3 regions of the Exiguobacterium sp. NPDC077395 genome follow, and region 1 is predicted to be linked to each of the others. Evidence: predicted binding sites of a transcription regulator. Region 1 holds the regulator's gene; each other region holds the start of a gene.
What was found. The regulator LexA, encoded in region 1, represses DNA repair genes until DNA is damaged. The targets are predictions, from matches to a motif close to CGAACATATGTTCG.
Positions count from the first base shown of each region.

Region 2: ACQKD4_RS03660 (DNA polymerase thumb domain-containing protein) is a predicted target of LexA. The motif match lies at 1,295-1,308, and genes of this name have one in related genera.
Region 3: parE (DNA topoisomerase IV subunit B) is a predicted target of LexA. The motif match lies at 1,629-1,642, and genes of this name have one in related genera.

Region 1 covers NZ_JBNNHU010000001.1:1,120,101-1,123,384, reverse strand. The annotation lists gene ACQKD4_RS05775 (DUF896 domain-containing protein) at 1-88, opposite strand, end outside; gene ACQKD4_RS05770 (YneB family resolvase-like protein) at 149-793, opposite strand; gene ACQKD4_RS05765 (hypothetical protein) at 865-1,104, opposite strand; gene lexA (transcriptional repressor LexA) at 1,308-1,928, shown strand; gene ACQKD4_RS05755 (metal-binding protein) at 1,928-2,368, shown strand; gene glnA (type I glutamate--ammonia ligase) at 2,500-3,284, opposite strand, start outside.
Region 2 covers NZ_JBNNHU010000001.1:710,186-713,469, reverse strand. The annotation lists gene secA2 (accessory Sec system translocase SecA2) at 1-1,074, opposite strand, end outside; gene ACQKD4_RS03660 (DNA polymerase thumb domain-containing protein) at 1,327-2,622, shown strand; gene ACQKD4_RS03655 (YolD-like family protein) at 2,619-2,948, shown strand; gene ACQKD4_RS03650 (SulP family inorganic anion transporter) at 2,945-3,284, opposite strand, start outside.
Region 3 covers NZ_JBNNHU010000001.1:1,239,387-1,242,670, reverse strand. The annotation lists gene parE (DNA topoisomerase IV subunit B) at 1-1,611, opposite strand, end outside; gene ACQKD4_RS06375 (CoA-binding protein) at 1,738-2,142, opposite strand; gene ACQKD4_RS06370 (GGDEF domain-containing protein) at 2,484-3,284, shown strand, end outside.

The DNA.
Region 1 (3,284 bases):
GTTCGTTCATCTCATCTTGAGACAGTCCTTCTGTCTTCGCTTTGTTGGCGAGGAAATTGATTCGCTCCAATTGTCCTGGTGCTAACATCTGACTCGCCCCCTCTCTAGTGAATTTGTTCTTATACTTTACAAAATCAGAGAGGAAGAATCAAGTTTCAGCTACTGACTGGTGCTCGAGATACCGTCGATTGACGGTCGCTTTCGACACTTCATAACCGAATCCACGGAGGGTTGCCGCAATCTCAGCAAACGTCAACCCGCGCTCGCGTAGTTGGATAATCTCCTCGATCGGCACTTCGATTCGATGTCGCCCACCTTGATCGTTGTTTTGAATATTATGCTGTGGGTTAAATCCGTTGGCGACGGCACGGCGCATCCCGCGAGAAATTTTAGCGTTGTGAATTTTACGTTGATACTCTTCCACAACACTTACAATCTCTAAAACCATTTTTTCGGCATCGGAAACGACATAGTCCGACGTCGATTGCATCGTCAGCAACCGAACGTCATGCTTCATCAATGTATGCAAGATGGCAATCTTGGCATTTCCTCGTCCCAGGCGACTGTCGTCCGTGACAAGAACGGCATCCAAATCAGACATCGACACATGGTCAAGCAAATCAAGAAGCCCTTGTCGATTCACTTCATATCCACTCTCTTGCTCCGTGATGATCTCTATGACTTCTGCCCCTAGTTGCGAAGCCAGATGCTGTAATTCATCGACTTGTCGACTGAGTGATGTCTCTTGGGTGGACTTGTTCGTCGATACCCGACAATAGATGACGACTCGCATCGCATCACTCCCTTTCATCGCATTCATTCCTTACGATACACAGTTCGAGAACGGTTCGCAATGATCAACAATCACTCAGCGGCATACCATTTTGTTTTTCGTTCATTATGCTCTTCTCGCTCTGCCATAATTTGTGCTTCGAGTGATTCCGCTTGGACATAAGCGACTTCTTCTTCAATCGTACGTTCCTCCGTAGTGACGACTGGTTCGACTACTGCCGGTTCCCCTCGCATCTCCCCTGCCAAATAAAAAGCGAACATCCCGACCAAGAGCATCCCGACTAAAATGATTCCGTTAAGTGTGTCTTTCATGATTACATTGCCTCCTGTATAAGAATATATGTTCGTTAGAACGTTTGTTCGTTTATCTGTTCTCATCATAAAACAAGAACCCGTGTTCGGTCAACACAAAAAAACGAACGAATGTTTGTACGCTCATGTGTTCTTGTGTTACACTAGACACATAAAGAATAGGATGCGTTTGCAGGTTATTCGATTACATCGAGGTGAACATAATGAAAAAAATGTCAGCGCGACAACAACAGATTCTTGATTTCATCAAAGACGAAGTTCGGGCAAAGGGATATCCGCCTTCTGTTCGTGAAATTGGAGAAGCCGTCGGCCTTGCTTCTAGTTCGACCGTACACGGTCACTTAGATCGTTTGGAAAAACGCGGGTTGATCCGTCGAGACAAGACGAAACCTCGCGCGATTGAAATTTTGACTGAAGATATGCCGGCAATGGAAGAGCAAGAGTCCGTCATGTACGTACCGGTCATCGGGAAAGTTACCGCCGGGACACCGATTACCGCCATCGAGAACGTGGAAGAACACTTCCCGCTCCCGGCACATATCGTCGGTTCAGATAATGTATATATGTTGTCCGTTTCCGGAGATTCGATGATCAACGCCGGAATTTTGGACGGGGACCGCGTGCTCGTTCGTCAGCAAAGCACCGCCGACAATGGAGAGATTGTCGTCGCCATGACCGATGAGGGCGAGGCGACTGTGAAACGGATTTATAAAGAAGCTTCAAAAGTCCGTCTTCAACCGGAAAACGATGAGTTGGAAGCGATGTATTTTGACAACGTCTCGATTTTAGGGAAGGTCATCGGTGTATACCGGACGATTCATTAATGGCTAGTGGCAAGACCCATACCCGAACGAATCTCGTGGCAACCGGCGCACTTGCGGTTGCCACGCCTTTTATTGAAATCGATATTCCGTTCGCATTGATCATCGGTGCGATTATCGGTACACTCTGGCTCTCCCCAGATCTTGACTTAAAATCAGATGCCTATTACCGATGGGGTCCACTTAAATTCATATGGCTCCCATATGTGAAGCTCATGCCACACCGTTCGCTCTTTTCGCATTTACCTGTTTTGAGTGACCTAATTCGGATTGCGTACATCGGCTTTCCACTCATTCTACTTTTGCCTTTCACGGCATATGAAACAGAAATTCGGTCGTGGGTGGACGTTCACGGCATGTCGTTCTTTTTAGGTCTCGTATTTGCAACGACGCTACACACGATGCTCGACTATACATCAACATTTTTTAAGAAAGCATTCTGAACAATTAAAAGGACCACCTGCCGATTTTTTCGCGGAGGTGGTCTTTTTACTTAAATGGCATAGTAAATGAAAGAGCACGGAACAATCTTCAGATGAAGGTCATTCCGTGCTCTTTTTGCATATTTCTTCTATTAGTAGAGCGTCATGTACTGATCGCGTTCCCACTCCGTGACTTGCATACGGAACATATCCCACTCGATTTCTTTCAATTCGAGGAAGTGTTCGCCGATGTGCTCACCGAGTGATTCCATCACGACTTTGTCCGCACGAAGGACTTCGAGTGCGTCGAAGAGCGTTGCTGGGAGATCGTCGATTCCGTTCGCAACACGCTCTGGCTTGTCCATCACGTAGATGTTGCTGTCGATTGGTTTTGGTGCATTCAAATCTTTTTCGATTCCGTCAAGACCTGAAGCCAAGAGAGCAGCAAGTGCGAGGTACGGGTTCGCTGCTGGGTCAACCGAACGTACTTCGATACGAGTCGAGAGACCACGTGCTGCTGGTACACGTACGAGTGGCGAACGGTTGCGTGCGCTCCATGCAACGTAGCAAGGTGCTTCGTAACCAGGTACAAGACGCTTGTAAGAGTTCACAGTCGGGTTACATACTGCTGTGAACGCACGAGCGTGCTCCAAGATACCAGCTGTGAACGCGCGAGCTGTGTCTGAAAGTTCCATGTCGCCATTCGGATCGTAGAAGACGTTTGTGTCACCTTTGAAGAGTGACATGTTCGCGTGCATTCCAGAACCGTTTACTCCAAAGAGTGGTTTTGGCATGAATGTCGCGTGAAGACCATACTTCGCAGCGATCGTCTTAACAACGAGCTTGAACGTTTGGATGTTATCTGCCGTTGTGACAGCATCTGCATACTTGAAGTCGATTTCGTGTTGTCCTGGTGCAACTTCGTGGTGTGATGCTT
Region 2 (3,284 bases), 410 kb from region 1:
ATGCTGGATCGTGATCTCCGCCGTCGTCTTATTCTCCTCGGTAATCGTAACGCCTTCTTTCGCCTCAAGCGCCTGATGCAATCCTTCCGAGAGGCTACGTCCTTCCATGATACGTCCCGTGAACAAGTCGATCAGCTCGATCTTGTCGTCACGGACGATATAGTCGACATCGAGTTCGAACAACACGTTCGCACGGAGCGCCTGGACGAGATAGTGGTAGAGCACCTGATGCGACGCACTGAATAAGTTGTCGATGGCGAACAACTCTTCGACCTTAGTGATCCCCGCTTCTGTGAACGAGGCCGCCTTCGACTCCAAATCGACTTCATAGTCCGTCTCTTCAAAGTTCGAGATGACTTGTTGTGCGAGCTGTTTCAAGCGGATGTGCGAGCGGTCCTTTTGTGCGATGATGAGCGGCGTCTTCGCCTCATCGATCAAGATGCTGTCCACTTCGTCGACGAGGGCGAAATGGAACGGGCGCTGGACGCGCTCTTCCGGCTTCCCGACGAGGTGGTCACGCAAATAGTCGAAACCGAACTCGGTCCCGACCCCGTACGTGATATCTGCCTGATAAGCGGCACGCTTCTCATCCGGTTCGATGTCCGGCACGTTCAAGCCGACCGTCAAACCGAGGAAGTCATGGATTTTACCGATTTGTTCGGCGTCACGTCTCGCCAAATAATCGTTCACGGTGATGACGTGGACCCCTTTTCCTTCAAGCGCCTTGACGTAACTCGGCAAAGCGGCGACGAGCGTCTTTCCTTCCCCTGTCGGCATCTCCGAGATGTTCCCTTCGAGAAGGGCAAATCCACCGATGAGCTGGACGTCGTAATGACGCATCCCGAGCACGCGGACCGATGCTTCGCGAACGAGGGCGAACCCTTCTTCGGCGATGTCATCGACTGTCTTTCCATCTAGGAGACGTGCCTTGAGCGTCTCCGTATATGTACGCATCTCGTCATCCGAGAGTGCTTGCATCGTTGTCTCTAATTCGTTGATTCGCGCGACCCGTCGTTCGTACGCTTTCAAACGCCGGCTTTGATCATTCGTTAATTGTTTTACAAATTGGATCACACTAATAGCCTCCATCTTTCTGTCAATTCATCTGTTACATACTCGTCTATTATAACGAAAATCGAGTGAATTCGGAGATTTTTTTACGAAAAATTCCTAAAAGTTGGTTTTTGTCATGTTAAAAACCTATAAATTTTGGTTAATTTTCAAAAAGTCTTTGTAAAAATATTTTCAATTCACTATTTGAGACGGCGTGAGACCGTGTTACGATGAGAAAAACAGAACATTTGTTCGTAAAAAGGAGTGGTGACGATGCGCAGACGAATCTTTTGTATCGACAGCGTCTCGTTCTATGCCAGTTGCGAGTGTGCCGCGCACAACAAAAATCCTTACCACACGAAGCTCGTCGTCCTCTCGAACCTCCAGGATAGCGGGGCGCTCGTCCTGGCGGCGACCCCGAAGATGAAGCAGCTCGGCATCAAGACCGGGTCGCGTCGCTTCCACATCGACCGTCTTCCGTGGCACGAACGGCGGGATGTTTTGTATGCCGAGGCGCGGATGAGTCATTACTTGAACGTCTCCATCCAAATCATCCACATCCTTCATCAGTTCGCTCCGCCCGAAGCGATTCGCGTCTACTCGATTGACGAGACGCTCGTCGACATGACGGGGACGGAGCGGCTATTCGGAAGTGACGAGCACGTCGCCCACCTCATGCGTGCGACGATTTTTCGCTATACGGGCATCCCTGTGACGATTGGCATCGGACCGAACAACGTCCTCGCCAAGCTCGTCCTCGACTTGCATGCGAAAAAGAAAGGGGTCGCCACATGTTTCCTCCATGACGTCGAGCGACTGATTCACCCTGCCCCAATCGAGAAGATGTGGGGCGTCGGGACGAAGATGGCGGTTCACTTGCAACGGCTCGGCATTTTCACGATTGGTGATTTGGCCCGTTACCCCCTGGAGTCACTTCATGAAAAATTCGGCGTCATCGGTGCCGAACTCTGGCATCACGCCTGGGGCATCGACGAGTCCCCCACCATCTTGCCGGCGAGTTCCTTGTTCGGGGCGAAACGGACACGACCGAAGTCAATCGGACACGGGATCACCCTCATGAAAGATTACACGACGTACTCCTCGATCCGTCTCGTCCTACAAGCAATCGCGGTCGAAGTCGGGATGCGGACCCGGCAAGCGGGACTCGTCGGGGGTACGATTCATCTCGGGGTACGCTATACGCGGACGAGCGACCGAGGTGGGTTCAGTAAACAAAAGAAGCTCCCCCGCTTCACAGCGGACGAGCAAGAGTTTTTACCCATCTTATTGCAACTATTTTTAGACGGCTGGGAAGAGACGGAGGCCGTCCGCTACGTCTCGGTCGCCCTCGGCAAACTCGAGCCACGGAGCGACCACGTCCAATTGTCGTTCTTCGAAGACGAATGGGCGAAGGCGAAACGGCTCGACTTCCTCGATTTGATTGACGGTTTGAACGTCCGATTCGGTCGCGGCACGATCCGACCGGCGTCGAGCTTACTGAAAGACAGTCCGCTTCGGACGCGCCAACGCTTAATTGGCGGACATAAACAAGGAGGCGATTCCTCATGAGCAAGACCCGCTATCGTGACCGGGGTGAATTGAAATGGATCCCATTTCTCATGCCCGAGCACGTCGCCCTACTGAAACGTTACTATGCCCAAATCCAAAAGATCGAGCTACCCGATTTGGACGAACAGCTCCTCTATCTCTGGCAGACCGAGCTCGAACGCGCCATTCGTGAAGGCGATCAGGTCGAGGTGACCTTGTTCGTGGACGGCTTGACGAAAAGCATGCGCGGCTACGTCCACGCCATCTATTATGCCGAGCGCGAAGTCGAACTGTTCGACGGTGAAGTACGGCGCGTCCCGTTCGGTGACATCTTGTCCGTTCGTTAAGACGCCTCGATTGCCTCTTGTGTTGTCTCGAACGTCTCCATCCCGTCGAGTAGCCCATAGTGAGCAAGCGTCGCATGGACCGACGGTGACAGATGCGCGAAGATGACGTGACGGTCGGCAGCTTTCAGTTCGGTGACGACACGACGCAACTCCTCGACCGCGGTCACATCGATGACCGGGCAGCGGTGGAAGTTGAAGATGAACACGCTCGGTTCCCGATGAATGTGATGGAGGACGTGCTCGAACAGCTCGACCGCACCGAAAAAGAGGGGGCCTTCTACACTGAAGACGATTTGTCCGTCCCGCGTGACGTACCGTTCTGTCCGTTCACGCACG
Region 3 (3,284 bases), 120 kb from region 1:
ATAGAGCGGTGGCAAGGCGACGAACACACGGCCCGCCTCAACGAGCGGTCGCATATAACGGAAGAAGAACGTGAGAAGGAGCACTTGGATATGCGCACCATCTGTATCGGCATCCGTCATGATGATGATCTTGTCGAAGTTACAGTCATCCAAATCGAAATCATGACCGACCCCGGCACCAATCGCGTGGATGATCGTATTGATTTCTTCATTCTTCATGATGTCCTGGAGTTTTGACTTCTCGGAGTTGATGACTTTCCCGCGTAACGGAAGGATGGCTTGGAACGTCCGGTCACGCCCTTGTTTGGCGGAACCACCGGCCGAGTCACCCTCGACGAGGAACAGTTCGTTCTTCGCGGCATTCTTCGATGTCGCCGGCGTCAATTTCCCGTTCAAGATGCTCGAACGTTTCTTCTTCTTACCGTTCCGTGCCTCTTCACGTGCTTTTCGTGCCGCCTCACGCGCCTGAGCCGCGCGAATCGCTTTTTTGATGAGCATCGTGGCCATCTGTGGGTTCTCTTCTAGGAAGATTGTCAGTTGCTTCGCCATGACGCTATCCGCACTCGCGCGCGCCTCTGGGGAGCCGAGTTTCGACTTCGTTTGGCCCTCGAACTGGAGGAACTCCTCAGGGATTCGGACCGAGACGATGAGCGTGAGTCCTTCACGGACGTCGCCGCCGTCTAGGTTCTTGTCCTTCTCTTTGAGCAATCCGTTCTTACGCGCATATTCATTCATGATCCGGGTCATCGCCGTCTTGGCACCGACCTCATGCGTCCCACCGTCACGCGTACGGACGTTGTTGACGAAAGAAAGGACGTTCTCGGAATAGGCGTCCGTGAACTGGAATGCGAGCTCGATCTCAATCTCGTTCTCTGTCCCTTCGAAGTAGACGATCGGATGAAGCGTCGCCTTATCGTCATTTAAATATTGAACGAACTCAGCGATTCCATCCTCGTAATGGAACGTCTCTTGTTTATCGGTACGTTCGTCCGTCAGTGTGATCGTCAATCCTTTTAATAGGAAAGCCGATTCACGAAGGCGTTCGGCGAGCGTGTCATAGTTATACGTCGTCGTCGAGAAGATGGATGCATCCGGTTTAAAATAGACGCTCGTTCCGGTCTGGCGCGTCTTGCCCGTCTCGAGGAGCGTCGTCTGCGGCACACCGCCGTCCGCGAATGTCTGCTCGAACACTTTCCCATCGCGATGGATGGTCACGACGACCTTGCTCGAGAGTGCGTTGACGACCGAGGCACCGACCCCGTGGAGACCGCCCGACGTCTTGTAACCGCCTTGCCCGAACTTCCCACCAGCATGGAGAACGGTGAAGATGACTTCAGGTGTCGGTTTTCCAGAGGCGTGCATTCCTGTCGGCATCCCACGTCCGTGGTCACGGACCGTGATTGCATCGTCCTTATGAATCGTCACATCGATTTGACCACCGAACCCGGCGAGCGCCTCATCGATCGCATTGTCGACGATCTCATAGACGAGATGGTGAAGCCCGCGATGGTCGGTTGACCCGATGTACATCCCCGGTCGTTTTCGTACGGCCGTGAGTCCTTCGAGAACCTGGATGGCGTCTTCGTTGTAATTAAATAGATCTGTTGACATAGCAGTCACCTCAATTTCGAACACACGTTCGTTTTTCTTTCCTATTGTATAGCTGTTCATCGATTCTGGCAAGCCTCCCTTGTCAGCCGTTGCTGAAAAAAAGGAGACCTACCAAGGAGGTAGGTCTTATCCGAGTAGACGAGCATGCTCCACGTACAGGCAGCGGTTCTCGATGTAGTCGAGCCCGGCATCGCGTACGATTTGCTCCGCCTCTGGACTTGAGAGACCGAGCTGGTTGAAGACGAGCCCGACATCCCTATGTCGTACCGCATCTTCCGCGACACCTGCCAAAAACTCGCTGCGACGGAACACGTCGACGATATCGATTCTACCCGGGATGCTCTCGACGGATGGATATGCCTTACGGCCGTTCCACTCCTCGAGCATCGGGTTGACAGGGATGACGGTATACCCGACACGTAGTAAATACTCCGCAATCTGGTTCGCCGTCTTGTTCGGGTTGTCGGACACGCCGACGACCGCGATGGTCTTCGCTTCAGACAAAAGTTGCTTCAAACGCTGATCATCCATCCAAAATCCCCCTTTGGTTTACGTTTACAGTGTAACGTTACCTGACTTGCCGTTTCAAGTCCTATTTTCATCATAAGGTATAATGGTCCAACATTACAATTTCAAGACAAATCAATATGGTTTACATAACAAATTATTGTCTACCATTTATTTTGCGATAAAACTTATTGGTCGATTAACCACTCGATTCAGAAACAATCACGTAACTCATAAACTTTGCGTGAAATATCTATTTCACGCAATAATAAGGACGTGTTATAAGGGGTTTTTATGGATGATTTTGATGACTTTTATATAAATACAAGTGTTCTTTCGCTATACTGAATGAGAGGAGGTGTGAGATGGGAACAATTTATGATGCCCGTCGCGGAACGCTGTATAATGAACGCATCATGTTTTATGGCAACGTCATCGCCTGGTTCGTTCATCTCTTGTTCTGTCTGTTATTCTGGCGATCGGATGTGACCTCTTTGTTCATCTCTAATGGAGTGAGCGTCCTATATTACACGATTTCATTTTATTTTGTACATAAGCGATGGTACGGTATTTTCTTCACCGGACTCTTCATCGAAGTCGTGTATAACGCAATCATCTCGACCATCATTCTCGGTTGGGATGTCAACATGCATTATTTCATACTCATGATGGCCTATGGCGTCTTTTTCATGCCGAGCGTGACAAAAGGACAACGAGTCTTGACGACCGCCCTCGCGATGATGATCTATAGCATCCTCTTCGTCAATGTGTCAGACGGAATGGTGACTTTGCCGCAACCTATCGAACAGGCGCTTGGGCTCTTTTGTATCCTTTCGACGGTCATGATGATTGCCGGTCTCTCTTTCATCTTTGAATCGGCCGTCGTCGAGGTGACGGATGAACTCGAGCAATCGAACGAACAATTGCAGGTTCTCGCTTCGACAGACGGATTGACAGGGCTGCTGAATCGAAAAATCGGGCACGAACGCGTCTCGGAATCCATCGAGCAGGCTAGTCGTGGCGGCATCTCTTACGCCATTGCGCTATGTGACATCGACGGATTCAAGTCGTTCAATGAGACATATGGTCACGATTGTGGAGACCGTGTCATCCAACAAGTCGCATCTATCCTATCCTCGGTTGACGGGCTTGCCGTACGCTGGGGC